3 regions of the Ventrimonas faecis genome follow, and region 3 is predicted to be linked to each of the others. Evidence: predicted binding sites of a transcription regulator. Region 3 holds the regulator's gene; each other region holds the start of a gene.
The links. The regulator Rex, encoded in region 3, represses fermentation and respiration genes when NADH is low (regulators of the CRP and FNR family bind a similar motif). The targets are predictions, from matches to a motif close to ATTGTTAANTANTTAACAAT.
Positions count from the first base shown of each region.

Region 1: the regulator Rex is predicted to act here: its motif matches at 3,612-3,631, upstream of fucO (lactaldehyde reductase).
Region 2: the regulator Rex is predicted to act here: its motif matches at 3,257-3,276, upstream of WMO41_RS12800 (phosphotransferase family protein).

Region 1 covers NZ_JBBMFJ010000015.1:62,760-68,409, forward strand. Annotated here, with positions in the region: gene WMO41_RS08520 (helix-turn-helix transcriptional regulator) at 85-2,298, shown strand; gene fucO (lactaldehyde reductase) at 2,373-3,521, opposite strand; gene WMO41_RS08530 (TetR/AcrR family transcriptional regulator C-terminal domain-containing protein) at 3,803-4,378, opposite strand; gene WMO41_RS08535 (class I SAM-dependent rRNA methyltransferase) at 4,618-5,650, shown strand, end outside.
Region 2 covers NZ_JBBMFJ010000029.1:45,140-50,789, reverse strand. Annotated here, with positions in the region: gene WMO41_RS12810 (alpha-amylase family glycosyl hydrolase) at 1-1,284, shown strand, start outside; gene glgB (1,4-alpha-glucan branching protein GlgB) at 1,289-3,208, shown strand; gene WMO41_RS12800 (phosphotransferase family protein) at 3,393-4,145, shown strand; gene WMO41_RS12795 (response regulator transcription factor) at 4,320-5,015, shown strand; gene WMO41_RS12790 (sensor histidine kinase) at 5,025-5,650, shown strand, end outside.
Region 3 covers NZ_JBBMFJ010000003.1:168,130-173,779, forward strand. Annotated here, with positions in the region: gene WMO41_RS02975 (trans-sulfuration enzyme family protein) at 1-862, shown strand, start outside; gene abc-f (ribosomal protection-like ABC-F family protein) at 905-2,881, opposite strand; gene WMO41_RS02985 (redox-sensing transcriptional repressor Rex) at 3,059-3,730, shown strand; gene WMO41_RS02990 (NAD(P)H-hydrate dehydratase) at 3,856-5,376, shown strand; gene alr (alanine racemase) at 5,426-5,650, shown strand, end outside.

The DNA.
Region 1 (5,650 bases), on a different contig from region 3:
TGTATATTTTGTGGTAATATGTGTAAAGTACAAAATATACGGAAATTGAACTATGTACAATTTTTGAACCAGGAGATGCTTTTTATGGATCAAACTTCCCATTTTTCGCTTCCTGCTGCTGTTTCAGACAACGGACTTCCCGCCAAGATGAAGTGCCAGTTCCGCTACATTCTGGCAGGCGCCCTCATCCTTGCCCTGATGGTTTCCCTTCTGTTTTCCATGACCCGCTTTTTCGAGCGCGTCACCTACGATGCCATCTCGGACTCCAACCGTGATTTTGCGGTCTCCGTCAATGCCATGACCGAAACCCTGAACTCTTCCATGGTCAATTTTGAGCGGCAGCTCTTCTATTCTAATACGGTTTCCACGCTGTTCCGGAAGGACGGCTTTACCGATGCAGAGAAATCCTACATTATGCGGGATTTAAACAGCTCCTTAAATGCGGCTGATTTCACGGAAGCCATCTATGTATACAATGGTTACACCGATACCGTTTACTCCACTGGCCCCTTCTTTGCCCGGAAACTGGAAGATGTAAACGCAATCCCGGTGCGGGAACTTCTCTCTGACCGTTCTACCGACCAGCGTTTTCGTGCCATATACTGCCATGAGGATGGTGATGAAGAACACAGCGACCACAATTATTACGCATTCATCTTCTATGAGCTGTACCCGGACCGCACGCCAAAGCCCAATGCCCTGGTGGTTACCATCCACGATGACTGGTATCAGAATTTCCTGCTGCTGGCCAATCCGTCTTCGGATTTTATTGTGCTGGATTTTGCGGGCAATCCTCTGCTCTATGCCGATGAATCCCTGTGCAGTTCCAGCCGTCCTTACTATGAACAGATCCATGAGGACACGGAAAATCCACCTTCCGGCTACATTCTCGGCAAAAACCGCAATGAAATCTGCCTGTATTACGAATCACCGAGTACACGGCACATTTACTTGCGGATTACCTCCATCCGGGATCTGGTTCCGCGGTTTTATCATTTCCGGCAGATCACGACCCGCATCATCATTGGCCTGAGTTTTCTGTTTGCGGCCCTGCTGCTGGCGCTTCTGTTTTACAGCTTCTTCCCCATGCTCCGCATGAAGGATGCCATCCGCCAGATTGACTCCTGCCTGACGGGAGAACCAGAAGCAGAAAACACGAAAAAAACAGCTGTGCCAGAGGAAGTTCTTCCATTAAAGAAGCAGCTGGAAAACGTGGTTTCTAAATCGGAACGCACCAGTCTGGAACAGGTGCTCTACGATATGCTGTTGAAAAAACGACCGGCAGACGCGGCGCGCCTCTTTAAAACTGCCGCTCCGCCCTATGGCCTCATGCTGGTCCAGGCCCATCACCGCAGCGACATTTACCGGGCCGGGCTGCATCTGCACCCGGAAATTGTGATCACCAAGTCCGACAACATTTACGCCTGCATTGGAAGCTACGCCTCCTCTGCTGCCCTGACCGAGTTTTCTGAAACTCTCGCAAAAACGCTGCAGTGCCGCGTCTTTGTGAGCACTTTGTTCTCGGATTTTCAGGAACTGACCCTGCATTTTTCCAGTCTGCGGGAGCTGCACTGTCTGGCCCTGATACTGGATCCGTCCCGGCAGATCATTCCGGAAACAGAGCTGGAGCAGAAAACAGCGGAACACACCATATCCACAAAAGATTTCACCGAACTGACCGCCCGCCTAAAGTCCGGCAAACTGGAATCCAGCCTTGCCAAATGGCAGGAGATCCGCAGCCAGCTCTATACCTACCGCTACGATCCGTTCCAGTACATCTTAAACCGTACAGAAGACACCATTTGCCGGATTTTAAAAGACCTGCATTCCAACCTGCTGATTGACGGGGAACGCCTGCTGCCGGAGCATGTGGAACAGATTGGGGATTTTGCGGAGATTGATGAGATTTTCGGGAAAGCATTTGCCGTGATCTGCGACAACTACAGTGAGAAAAAAGCACAGAAATATTCCAACCTGGCGCAGAAGGTAAAGGAAATTGTAGAACAGGAATACCACGACCCGGAATTGAACGCCCAGAGCATTGCCGACCGACTGCAGTTAAACAATGCCTACCTGGGACGCATGTTCCGCAGCGCCTACGGCCACTCCATCAACGACTGCATCAATTCCTGCCGTCTGGAGGAAAGCAAACAGCTCCTGCGGGAAAGCCAGGATCCGGTGGACGCCATCGCGCGGAATGTGGGATTTGCCAATGTGAAATATTATTATGTGTTGTTTAAGAAATATACCGGACAGACACCGGCCGCATACCGGGCCGGAGAAGAACCTGTTACATAACGGAAAAGGCCAGTGAAAAGCATTTCTAAAGCGGCTTTTCACTGGCCTTATTTTTATTTCATGATATTTTTAAATTACATTAAGGACTTGTACAGCTCCTTGATCTCCTCTACGGAAGTATCTCTCGGGTTGCCCGGGCGGCATGCGTCTGCGTATGCGGACTCGGACAGGAAATCCAGATCCTCTTCTTTGACGATAGCCTTTAAGTCAGCCGGGATTCCTACATCTGCGGACAGCTTCTTCACTGCGTCTACAGCAGCTTTGCGGTACTCTTCCTGGCTCATGTTCTCTACACCCTCAACGCCCATAGCCTTTGCGATGTATTTATACTTGTCGCCGGTGCACGGAGCATTGTACTCCATAACGGTCGGAAGAAGGATTGCGTTTGCTACGCCGTGCGGGGTATCATATACAGCGCCCAGGGAGTGTGCCATGGAATGAACAATACCAAGTCCTACGTTGGAGAAGCCCATGCCTGCTACGTACTGGCCAAGTGCCATGCCCTCTCTGCCCTCCGGGGTGTTCTCAACAGCACCGCGTAAGGAATTGGAAATGATCTCGATTGCTTTTAAATGGAACATATCGGTCATCTCCCAAGCGCCCTTGGTGATGTAGCCCTCGATGGCGTGGGTCAGAGCGTCCATACCGGTAGAAGCGGTCAGGCCCTTCGGCATGCTGGACATCATATCCGGGTCAATGACTGCGACAACCGGGATGTCGTGGGTATCTACACATACGAATTTACGTTTTTTCTCAACATCGGTGATAACGTAGTTGATGGTAACCTCTGCTGCGGTACCTGCGGTGGTCGGAACTGCGATGATCGGTACGCACGGTTTCTTGGTCGGAGCTACGCCCTCAAGGCTTCTTACATCCTCGAACTCCGGGTTGTTGATGATGATGCCGATGGCTTTTGCGGTATCCATGGAGGAGCCGCCGCCGATGGCGATCAGATAATCAGCGCCGGATGCTTTGAATGCTGCAACACCGGTCTGTACATTCTCGATGGTCGGGTTCGGTTTGATGTTGGAGTAGATCTCATAAGCAAGACCAGCCTCGTCCAGGACATCGGTTACTTTCTTGGTTACGCCAAATTTGATCAGATCCGGGTCGGAACATACGAAAGCTTTTGCGAAGCCTCTGACTTTTACTTCATTTGCGATCTCTTTGATAGCGCCTGCGCCATGATAAGAAGTTTCATTTAATACGATTCTGTTTGCCATGATAAAAATCCTCCTTGAGTTTGTACTCATTTGATTTCCTGTTTTGCTGAATCTCTTCGGGATGTCATTTGCATGACCTCGCTTTCCCGAACTGATATTATTTTAACAAGTATAATGAGAAAAAGAAAGTGACAAAGTATCACTTTTGTCACTTTCTTCTCATCTTTGTGGATTTCCCACAATTTTTGTTGTGAATTTTGTATCATATTTCTGGTTCCTTTTTCCGGTTCTGTTTCCAGTGGATTTGTTCTTTCCCCGGATTTTCAGAAAATCTCTTCTTTTTATAAAAGCTCTAGCTCTGAAAATACCTTCTCCAGTTTCGGCGGCATGGCCTCCACCAGCTTGTCCGACATGCGGCGCGGGGAATCCTTCATTCCGCCAAGCACCCATTTCTCCGTCATATACACGGAACCGCGGCAGTACATCTCCAAAAGAAACTCCATCTCTTCCTCCAGCGGGCGGCTGGTCTTTCTGGCAATCAGATCTTTGTAGAACTGCAGGATCAGCTCAAAGTCATGCTCCTTCACAGAGTTGTAATCATCCGACCGGAACGCTTCGGTAAAAAACGCCTTCTCATTTAAAATGAACTCAAACTTCTGGGTCAAACTCTCTCCCACCGTATTCCCCATGCCAATCTGCTCAAAGGACTGCAGCACCAGTTTGTCGAAATACCAGTTGATGAGGTCATATTTATCTTTGAAGTTGCGGTAAAAGGTCTGGCGGGTCAGACCGCTGCCCTCCACAATGTCCTTCACCGTGATGCGGTCCACCGGAGTTGTCTTCATGCACTCCTTGATGGAGGCCGCCAGCTTATATTTGGCACGGTCATGTTTTTCCTGTGTCGTCTTCTGTTCCATCATGCTGCTATCTTTCTCCTTACATTTCCTTACAATATTGTATCATTACCGCAGTCCCACAGCAAGCAGATTACCCGAATTTCGGTTACGGTTTCGTATACGTCCGGAAAACACATACCAAATCGCATTGACATCCTGCTTTTTCTTTTCCCGGTTGTAAGCCTCCGCAGCTTATGTTACAATACTTTGGAAATAAAAATGCACGAACCAATAACCTATTCACAATAAGGAGTACACACATGTCTGCAAATGTAATTTTAAAAAAAGGCGAAGGCCGCACCTTAAAGGCCGGCGGCGCCTGGATCTATGATAACGAGATTGACAAAATCGAGGGCGAGTTTGAGAACGGCGATATGGTCTCCGTTTCCGATTTCGACGGCTACCCGATGGGACAGGGCTTCATCAACACCCGCTCCAAGATCACCGTCCGCATGATGACCCGCAAAAAAGATACCGTAGTAGATGACGCGTTCATCGAGATGCGTGTCCGCAATGCCTGGGAGTACCGCAAAGCCACCGTGGATACCTCCAACTGCCGTCTGATCTTCGGCGAGGCAGATTTCCTTCCGGGCATCGTCATCGACAAGTTTTCCGATGTTCTGGTAGTCGAATCCCTGGCACTGGGCATTGACCGTTTAAAACCTGTTATCCTGGACAAGCTGAAAAAAGTCCTGGCTGAGGATGGCATCTCCATCCGCGGCGTTTACGAGCGCAGCGATGCCAAGGTCCGCCTGCAGGAGGGCATGGAGCGCGTGAAGGGCTTCATCGGTGAACCCTTCGATACCAAGGTTGAGATCGTGGAAAACGGTGTCCGCTACATGGTAGATGTTCAGGACGGCCAGAAGACCGGTTTCTTCCTGGATCAGAAATACAACCGCCTTGCCATCCAGAGACTCTGCAAGGGCAAGAAGGTTCTGGACTGCTTCACTCACACCGGTTCCTTCGCACTGAATGCCGGAATTGCCGGAGCTGCCTCTGTTCTGGGCGTGGACGCATCCGAGCTTGGCGTAGCCCAGGCCCGTGAAAACGCGGAGTTAAACGGTCTCTCCGACCGCGTCACCTTCCAGTGTGCAGACGTATTCGACCTGCTGCCGGATCTGGAGCAGAAGGGCGAGAAGTTTGATGTAGTCATCCTGGACCCGCCAGCCTTCACCAAATCCCGCAGTTCCATCAAAAACGCAGTCAAAGGCTACCGCGAGATCAATCTGCGCGGCATGAAGTTAGTAAAGGACGGCGGCTACCTCGCCACCTGCTCCTGTTCCCACTTCATGG
Region 2 (5,650 bases), on a different contig from region 3:
ATGCTGGGGGCGCCATTCGCCAACACCGAAGACGCCGCAGCCGACCGCTTTCCGGAGCTGGACAAATGGGTTGCCCACATGGAAGCCTTAGGCTGCACCGCCCTGTACATCGGACCGCTCTTTGAGTCCTCCTCCCATGGCTACGACACCAGAGACTATAAGCTTGTGGACCGCCGGCTTGGCACCAACGAAGGTTTCCGGCATTTCACAAAGCTCTGCCACGAAGCTGGTATCAAAGTAGTCGTAGACGGAGTATTTAACCATACCGGCCGCGAGTTCTTCGCGTTCCAGGATATTCAGAAAAACCGCGAAGGCTCCCGTTACTGCGGCTGGTACAAGGGTGTAAACTTTGGCTGGAACAGCCCTTACAATGATGGCTTCGGCTACGAGGCATGGCAGGGGCATTTCGAGCTGCCCTGCCTGAATTTACAGAATCCGGAAGTAAAGCAGTATCTGTTTGATGTCATCCGCTTCTGGATCTCTGAATTTGACATTGACGGCATCCGCTTAGACTGTGCCAACGTCATGGACTTCGGCTTCATGCAGGAGATGCGCGCCCAGACCGCTTCCATGAAACCGGATTTCTGGCTCATGGGCGAAGTTATCCACGGCGAATATGACCGCTGGGTGAACGATGGCATGCTCCATTCCGTCACCAACTACGAATTACATAAGAGCCTCTATTCCGGGCTCAATGACCATAACTTCTTTGAGATTGCCCACAATGTACGGAGACTGGAAGCCATCGGCACAAAGCTCTACACGTTTCTGGACAATCACGATGAAAACCGTATTGCCAGCAAACTGAATAAAAAAGCGCATCTGCCTCTGGCATGGACACTGCTCTTTACCCTTCCCGGCATTCCTTCTATTTATTACGGAGGCGAATGGGCGCTGGAAGGCACCCGCACCCGCGAAAGCGATGCAGCCCTGCGGCCCTGCATTACCCTGGAAGAGGGCGAGGCAAAACACAGTGATCTTACAGATTTGATTGCAAAGCTTGCCCGTATTCATACGGAGCAGCCGGAATTCCACGGTGGGCGTTATCAGGAGCTTCTGCTCACCAACCGGCAGTATGCTTTCGCCAGACACGCACAGGAAAGTGTCTGCATTACCGCAGCCAACAGTGACGACCAGGAAAGCTTCCTTTCCATTCCGGTCCCGCTGCGCGCGTCCCAGGCAGAAAATCTGATGGATGGTTCCATCATTCCAGTTGAGAACGGAAAATTAAACCTTACATTACCGGGCAACAGCAGTGTTGTCTTAAAGATCAGGGAGGATTGACCTTATGGCAGTCAGAGATAAGAAAAAGCAGACCGAGACCGGCTTTATCACCGCCGGTGACCGTTACCTGTTCGGAGAGGGCACCCACTATGAGATCTACAACAAACTTGGTGCCCACCCGAAAACTTTCGATGGCAAAACCGGCTATTATTTCGCTGTATGGGCTCCCCATGCCGCATCCGTCAGTGTAGTTGGCGACTTCAATAACTGGGATCCGGATGCATGCCCCATGCAGGTGTTAGAGACCTCCGGCATTTACGAGCGCTTCGTTCCGGGCATCAAGCCGGGTGAGCTGTATAAATTCGCCATCACCACCCAGACCGGCAAGGTAATCTTCAAGGCAGACCCCTTTGCCCAGTACGCCGAGTACCGTCCGGGAACTGCCTCCATTACCGCCTTCAACGACTCGTTCCGCTGGAGTGACAGCATCTGGGTTCAGAAGCGTGAGGCCACCAACCCACGAGAAGCGGCCATGAGTATCTACGAGGTGCACTTAGGCTCCTGGAAAAAGAAAAACCGCCCGGAGAAAGACGGTTACTATACCTATAAGGAAGCGGCCGCTGAGCTGGCTGCTTACGTGAAAGAAATGGGCTACACCCATGTAGAGCTGATGGGCATCGCGGAGCATCCCTACGATGGCTCCTGGGGTTATCAGGTAACCGGCTACTACGCTCCCACCTCCCGCTACGGCACCCCGGAGGAATTCAAATACTTTGTAAACTACATGCACAAAAAAGGTATCGGCGTCATCCTGGACTGGGTTCCGGCCCATTTTCCGCGGGATGCCCACGGCCTTGCGGATTTTGACGGACAGGCCCTCTTCGAGTACGCAGACCCGCGCAAGGGCGAACATCCGGACTGGGGTACCAAGGTTTTTGATTATGAGAAACATGAGGTCTCTAACTTCCTCATTGCCAACGCTCTCTACTGGATCGAGCAGTTCCACGTAGACGGACTGCGCGTCGATGCCGTGGCTTCCATGCTGTATCTGGACTACGGACGCAAGGACGGTGAATGGGTCCCGAACCGCTACGGCGGCAACCAGAACCTGGAAGCCATCGAATTCTTCCGTCACTTAAACAGCGTTGTGGCACAGCGCGGACACGGCGCCATGGTCATTGCCGAGGAATCCACTGCATGGCCGCTCGTCACCCACGATCCAAAAGAAGGCGGACTGGGCTTCACCTTCAAGTGGAATATGGGCTGGATGCACGATTTCCTGGAGTACATGAAATTAGATCCGTACTTCCGCAAATTCAACCACCACAAGATGACCTTTGGCCTCACCTACTTTAACAGTGAAAACTTCATCCTGGTACTCTCCCACGATGAGGTCGTTCACTTAAAGTGCTCCATGATCAACAAGATGCCGGGCCTCTTCGGAGATAAATTTGCAAACCTGAAGGCCGGTTATACCTTCATGCTGGGACATCCGGGCAAGAAGCTTTTATTCATGGGCCAGGATTTCGGTCAGCTTCATGAGTGGGATGAAAAAGTCAGTCTGGACTGGCATCTGACAGAGGAAGACCTGCACAAGGATCTCCAGAACTATGTGCGCGACCTGTTACATATTTATCAGAAACACCCGGCGCTCTACGAGTCCGATGATGACTGGGACGGCTTTTCCTGGATCAATGCCAACGATGGCGACCGCAGCATCTACAGTTTCGTGCGCTACGCAAAGAATCACAAAAAGAGCCTGCTGTTCGTGTGCAACTTCACTCCGGTGGCACGGCCGGATTACCGGGTCGGCGTACCGAAACGCGGCAATTACACGCTGATTCTGGACAATGAACACGGCGCTTACAAAACCGGCGAGAAGGCTCCTGTCTTAAAAGCAGTCAAATCCGAATGCGACGGCCAGCCGTATTCCATATCCCTGCCGCTGCCGGCATATGGAACCGCAATTCTCCGCTTCTCATAATAAGCAGGAACACATCCTGTTTGAAAATGGCAAAAACAGGTCTTGTATTTCGTTAAAAAATTATCAAAAAGTGGATGACATTCTTTCCATTTCGTAGTAAAATAGGAAACGACCTACCTGATGATCCGGTTATTAAAACTGACGGTAAGCATCAGCAACATAATATAAGGAAGGAGAGTTTCGTATGGCAAGAGAGTTAATTTCCAAAAACGCGACCAAAAGTGTCTATCGCGATGGCGATAAAGCGGTAAAAGTTTTCTGCAAGGGCTTCCCGAAAGCAGAGGTTTTAAATGAAGCTTTGATCAGCGCACGAGTTGAGGCCATTGGCGGCATCAACATTCCGTCTATCCAGGCAGTCTCTGTCGAAGAAGACGGCTGCTGGTCCATCACCCGGGACTACATCGAAGGTAAGACACTCACAGAGCTTATGAAGGAAAAACCGGATAAGCGCGACGAATATCTGAATCAGATGGTTGAACTGCAGCTGATGATTCATTCCAAGACCTGTCCATTACTGAACAAGTTAAAAGACAAAATGGCGCGGCAGATCTCTGAGATGGAAGAATTAGATCCTGTCAACCGTTACGATCTTCTTACCCGCCTTGACAGCACTCCAAAGCACATCAAGCTGTGTCACGGAGATTTCCAGCCGGACAACATCATCGTGAAGGAAGACGGCACCATGTATGTGGTTGACTGGGTTCACGCAACCCAGGGTAACGCCAGCGCAGACGTGGCCAGAACGTATCTTCTGTTCTGCCTGACCGATCAGGCAGCGGCAGAAAAATACATGGATCTGTTCTGCGAAAAGACCGGTACCGCCAAACGCTATGTACAGCAGTGGCTGCCTCTGGTAGCTGCGGCACAGCTCACGAAGAAACGTCCGGAAGAAAAAGAACTGCTTCAGAGCTGGCTGAATGTATGTGATTATCAGTAGGTCAAACGGTTCCTGTCTGCACTGTGTGTGAACAGGAACCAAAAAGAAGAGGGTCTTGCCGATTGCGGTAAGGCCCTTTTTGATATATACTAAAAGACGTACCGCTTCTGTGACGAAACGCGGAAGCAGCACGCAGCTACCATACCATAGCATACCTGCCAAAGGAGGACAATCATGCAGACTATTTTAGTGTGTGACGACGACAAAGAGATCGTCGATGCGATAGATATTTACTTAACCGGAGAGGGCTTTCACATCTTAAAGGCCTATGACGGTTACGATGCCTTAAAAATTCTGGAAACGGAACATGCGGATCTCATGATCATCGATGTCATGATGCCGGGGCTTGACGGCATCCGCACCACCTTAAAGGTGCGCGAGACCAGCAGCATCCCGATCATTATCCTCTCCGCCAAATCCGAAGATTCCGACAAGATCCTGGGCTTAAACATTGGCGCGGATGATTACCTTTCCAAGCCATTTAACCCACTGGAGCTGGTGGCCCGGGTCAAATCCCAGCTGCGCCGCTACACCCAGCTGGGCAACATGAGCCAGGGCAGCAACGAAAATGTATACAAATGCGGCGGTCTCACCATCAATGACGACACCAAGGAAGTATTTGTAGATGACGAACCCATCAAGCTGACTCCTATTGAATACAACATCCTGCTTCTTCTGACCAAAAACGCCGGCAAGGTTTTCTCCATCGATGAAATCTACAAACAGATCTGGAATGAGGAAGCCATCGGCGCCGACAATACGGTGGCCGTACATATCCGCCACATCCGTGAAAAAATTGAGATCAACCCGCGGGAGCCGCGCTACTTAAAAGTAGTCTGGGGTGTCGGTTACAAGATTGAGAAACAGTAGGAGCCGCCCATGAGACTGAAAGATTATTCCATGCGGATCAAAAAGAACATTGCCGTGTTCCTGCATATCCTGTTTGTGCTTATGACGGTGCTTTCCATCAGCGTCATGTATTTAAATACCAATGTCGGCTCCGGCATTTCCTGGATCCTGGACCGCAAATACGATGATTCCGCAGCCTTCCGCCAGCAGTTTCAGGAGGATCTGGACCATGTGTTCAAATATGTTGCCTACCGGGATGTCTTTGAGACTGACGGCAATCTGGACCTTTCCAAAGAAATGTTCGCGGTAAGCCGTGACAATGGCCCGGAGATTACCTACACTCTGGAAGAAGTCCTGCGCTACGCAAAGAGCCAGGGATTCTACTTAAACGACCAGTTTGAGGTGGTCAATGATCTTTTCATCTATGACGATGCCTCCACCGTAAGAGACCAGCTGGTTTACTGGCGTGCTTACGACCCGGATGCCACCTTAAAGGAACCGGGTGACGCGTTTTCTTCCCTGCTGGATCTGTCCAAAGAAGTATTAAACTGTTTAAGCGAATACTACATCGTCAATTACCGGCTGCTGTCAAATCCATCCAACTTCCGTTTCCGGATTGATTATCTGGATGATGAAACGGTCCTCTCCGAGTACTC
Region 3 (5,650 bases):
TCTTTACGGAGGCAGCATTCGTCTTTTTGACCATGTATCCACCAAAAACGGTATCTGCTTTTCCAGAATTGACTGCGCGAGGGAAGACGTGGAGGCGTATGTTCAGGACAATACAAAGGCCATTTATGTGGAGACTCCGACCAACCCGATGATGAATGTGGTGGACATTGCGGAGCTTTCTGCCATCGCAAAGCGCCATGGCCTTCTTCTCATCGTGGATAATACGTTCTTATCTCCGTATTTACAGAATCCGCTGGATCTGGGCGCGGACATTGTCGTGCACAGCGGTACCAAATACCTTGGGGGACACAACGATACACTGGCCGGTTTTCTGGTGACCGGACGTGAAGATATCAGCGAGAAGCTTCGTTTCCTGATCAAGACCACCGGAGCAGGCCTTGCGCCGTTTGACTGCTGGCTGGTACTTCGCGGCATCAAGACCCTGGGCATCCGCATGGACCGTTCCCAGGAGAATGCCATGGAGATTGCCAAATGGCTGAGAGCACAGAAACATGTGACGAAGGTCATTTATCCGGGCTTTGAGGATCATCCGGGCCATGAGATCATGAAACGCCAGAGCCGCGGATACGGCGCGATGCTGACCTTCCAGGTGGAAAATAAGGACTTTGCCCTGGGGATTCTCGGCAAAGTGCGCATGATCCGGTTTGCGGAAAGCCTTGGCGGTGTGGAGACGCTTCTGACCTATCCGACCACCCAGACCCATGCAGACGTTCCGAAAGAAATTCAGGAGAAAAATGGCCTGACCGATGCAACCCTGCGGATGTCTGTGGGCATTGAGAACGTGAAAGACCTGATTGCGGAGCTGGACCGTGTGTTTCATGAGATTGAGAACGGACAGTAACCACAGAAATTACATATAGAAAGAAAAAGAAGAGCCGGCAGATTATTCTGCCAGCTCCTCCCAGGCTTCATAGAGTTCTTCCAGTTTTTTCTGGAGGGACTCTTTTTCGTTATTCAGTTCCACAAGACGGGCAACATCGGTGTAGATTTCTTCCTGGGAGAGAAGTTCGTCGATTTCGCCGTCGCGGGTCTCCAGCTTATGGATCTCGTCCTCGACTTTTTTTAAGTCATTCTGGCGTTTGCGGATGCGGGCCTGTTCTTCCTTCTGGGCTTTCCAGTCCAGCTTGACCTCGGTTTCAGCCACGGATTTTGCCATACCCGGAACACCGGTGGCCTTTAGACTGCCGTTGGCTGCCGCAGTGCCGATGGCGCGGTCACGCTCGGTATGCTCGGAATCTACATAGAGCTCCTTCATGAGGTCCTTCTTTTCCAGATAGTAGTCATAGTTTCCGATGTAATTTAAGAAGGTCTGCCCGGTCAGCTCCAGAATGCGGGTGGCGGTCTGGTTGATGAAGTAACGGTCATGGGAGACGTAGAGCACAGTTCCGGTGTAGTTCTTTAACGCGTTCTCCAGAATCTCCTTGGAGGTGATGTCCAGATGGTTGGTCGGCTCATCGAGGATCAGGAAGTTGGCTTCGGAGAGCATAAGCTTGGCCAGGGAAACACGGCCCCGCTCGCCACCGCTTAAATCGGAAATACGCTTGAAGACATCGTCCCCGGTGAAGAGGAAGGCAGCCAGAATGTTGCGGACCTGGGTGTTGGTCAGGTTCGGGTAAGCGTCCTGCACCTCCTCAAACACCGTCTTTTCCATGTGAAGGACATGGTGCTCCTGATCGTAGTAGCCAATGTGGACCTTGGAGCCTAAGGTGATGGTGCCGGAGTCTGCCGGAAGCATGCCGTTGATGATCTTTAAGATGGTGGTTTTTCCGGTTCCGTTGTTGCCGATGATGGCTACCCGCTCGCCGCGTTTGACTTCCATGTCCACATGGGAGAACAGGTGCGTGCTGCCAAAGGATTTGCTTAAGTCCCGGATGGTAAGCACGTCGTTCCCGCTCACGATGTTTGGCTCCAGGCTGATGCGCATCTCGTCCTGGATCTCTGCGGGCTTGTCCAGCACCTGGATCTTGGAGAGCATTTTCTCACGGCTTTCCGCCCGCTTGATGGATTTCTCCCGGTTGAAGGATTTTAACTTGGTGATGACCTCCTCCTGATGTTTGATTTCCTGCTGCTGGTTTAGCCAGGCCTTCATCTGGGCAGCGCGGATCATGGCTTTTTTCTCGCTGTAGGCCGTGTAGTTGCCGAGGTAAACGGAGGCGTGGCCCTGCTCCAGCTCCACCACCTTGGTGACCACGCGGTTTAAGAAGTACCGGTCGTGGGCCACGATGATGACGGCTCCGTTGTAGTTTAACAGGTAGGTTTCCAGCCAGGCAATGGATTCCATGTCCAGATGGTTGGTCGGCTCATCCAGGAGAATGATGTCCGGGCGGGAGAGCAGAAGCTTACCTAAGGATACGCGGGTTTTCTGGCCGCCGGAGAGGGTGGAGACGGTTTTGTCAAATTCGTCCTCGGTAAAGCCAAGGCCCTTTAACACACCGGTCAGTTCGCTTTTCCAGGCGTAGCCGTTCTCCAGCTCAAAGGTGTGGCTTAAGCGGCTGTAGGTGGAAAGCATCTGCTCCAGATCTTCTCCGGAGGCGTTCTGCATGTTTACCTCCAGTTCGCGGATCTGCTGTTCCATATCGATGATGGGCTGCTTGACTTCTTTTAATTCCTCGTAGATGGTGCGGCTGCTGTCCAGGTCCTGGTGCTGTGCCAGGTAGCCGAGGGTTTTCCCCTTTGCGAGAACGACTTCGCCGGAGTCTGCGGAAAGCTCTCCTACAATGATCTTTAACAGGGTGGACTTGCCGGCTCCGTTGATGCCGACGATGGCAGCCTTTTCCTGATCTTCTATATGAAAGGATACTTCGGACAGAATCTCATCCGTGCCGAAGGCTTTGTTTATGTGATTGCATGATAAAATCATAGATAACTCCATTTCGTTACGTTTTCTACTATAAGACTTATCAAGTATAATATAGGAATTTGGCACTTGTAAAGAGCTTTCTGTGTGTTTTTTGTTCAGGAATTGTTTGAACATTGACATAGATTTCGCAAGCGGTTATAATAGACTACAATAGTTTACGTATAGGAGATGTGCAGCATGGAAAACAGAGAGATATCCAAAGCAGTTATTACAAGGCTTCCGCGGTATTACCGTTATCTCGGAGAGCTTTTGGAATCAGGTGTAGAGCGTATCTCATCCAATGAACTGAGTACCCGGATGAAGGTGACTGCTTCCCAGATTCGTCAGGATTTAAATAATTTCGGAGGATTCGGCCAGCAGGGCTATGGCTATAACGTAAAATACCTGTATACAGAGATTGGCAAGATCCTTGGAATCGATCGTCAGCATAACCTGATCATCATCGGTGCCGGAAACCTGGGACAGGCCATTGCGAATTACGCGAATTTTGAAAAGCGCGGCTTCATCATCAAAGGTATGTTCGATATCAACCCGAGACTCATCGGCCTGGTAGTCCGCGGTATTGAAATCCGGGGCGTTGACGACCTGGAGCAGTTCATCAAGGACAATGACGTTCAGATGGCAGCGCTCACCATTCCGAAGACCAAGGCTCCGGAGATCGCAGACCGTCTGGTGAATGCCGGAATCAAGGCAATCTGGAATTTTGCCCATGTGGACCTGAATGTACCAGATGATGTTGTAGTTGAGAATGTACATCTTTCCGAGAGTCTGATGCGTCTGTCCTACCGTGTCTGCAGCATGCAGGACCGGAAAAAGGAAGAGGAAAGGAAGGCTCGCGGGGAATCCTAGAGGCAGAGTGTAACAGGGGTAAAAGCCGACAGGCGGGGACAATATAAGTTCTCCTGCCTGCCGGTTTTTTGAGTTTCGATCCACCCTTTACAGGAGAGCGTGCGGGCTCAGAGAGGAGACAGAACATGGATTACGCTGTAACGGCGCAGCAGATGAAAGCAATCGATCAGAACACCATACACGGGATCGGCATTCCGTCCATGGTACTTATGGAACGGGCAGCACTCGCCGTGGCAGAAGCCGCAGAGCATATGGCCGCAGAACGGAATCTTGGAAAGAAGGCCCGGATCCTGGCTGTGTGTGGTACCGGAAACAACGGGGCAGATGGTGTTGCCGCGGGACGTATCCTGCAGGGACGTGGATATGAGACCGTCCTTTTGTTTGCCGGCAATCCGGAACATGATTCGGAAGAGATGAAGGCGCAGAAACGGATTGCGGCAAATCTGAATCTTGCGCAGAGCAGGGTGTCAGAATACAAAGAAGCGCCGTGTGACATCATACTGGATGCGGTGTTTGGCATCGGCCTTGGCCGGGAAATCGGCGGTGAATACCGGAAAGTACTGGAAATGCTTGAGTCCATGCGGGAACAGTATGGGGCCGGAATCATTGCGGTGGACACACCATCCGGCATTCACGGCACCACCGGCGAGGTCATGGGGATTGCCCTGGAGGCCGATGTTACGGTGACGTTTGGTTACGCAAAGACCGGACTGCTTCTTGATCCGGGCAGACAGTATGCGGGAAAACTTGTGGTGGCCGATATCGGATTTCCTGAGGCCAGTCTGCTTAAGAGCGGCTGGGACGCAAAGGTGATCACGCCTGGGGATCTGACCTGGCTTCCAAGGCGCCGTCCGGATGGCAATAAAGGCACGTTTGGAAAGGTGCTGGTTATCGCGGGCAGCCGCGGCATGAGCGGAGCGGCTTATTTTTCCGCTCTTGGTGCCTACCGCACCGGGGCCGGGCTGGTAAAGATCCTGACGGTACAGGAAAACCGGCAGGTTCTGCAGACCCAGCTTCCTGAGGCCATTGTTAGCTGCTATGACCCGGAAGACGAGGAAGCCATGCAGAACATCCTGGAGCAGGAATGCGCCTGGGCTGATGTGATCGTGACCGGACCGGGACTGGGGCAGGAACCCTATACGGAATATCTGCTGGAGACTGTACTGTCGGACGCGTACGTTCCGGTTGTGCTGGACGCGGACGGCTTAAACTGCGTGGCGGCCCACCCGTATCTGACCCGGTATTTTACAGAGAACATCATCATTACGCCGCATATGGGCGAGATGAGCCGCCTGACTTCGGTCCCCATCGCGGATCTGAAGAAGGATCCGCTGGGAGAGGCAAGGGCCTACAGCGCCCGCTATGGAACCGTCTGCGTGCTGAAGGACGCAGTCACGGTAGTGACAGATAAGGACGGTGCTGCCTGGATCAACCGGAGCGGCTGCAGCGCCATGGCAAAGGGCGGTTCCGGGGATGTGCTCACCGGCGTGATCGCCGGGCTTTTAGCCCGCGGTATGGAATGCACAGAGGCAGCGGCCTTCGGTGTGTATGTACATGGCCACGCCGGACAGTATGCGGCAGCAGCGTATGGAGAGAACAGCGTGCTGGCCACAGATGTGGCAGACAGCATTTTAAAAGAAATATAAAAACGGTAAAAAAGACAGAAACGAGGAACAGAGTAAAAATATGAATCACATGCAGTATACACGGGTTTACGCACCGGTGGATCTGGACGCCATCGCCTTTAACATGGAGTCCATGCGCAGAAATATTGACCAGAAAACAGGAATGATCGGCGTGATTAAGGCCGATGCTTACGGACACGGTTCCGTTCCGGTAGCAGAGGCCATTGAGGATTACGTGGATGGTTATGCGGTAGCAACGGCAGATGAAGCCATGCTGCTGCGCCGCAATGACATC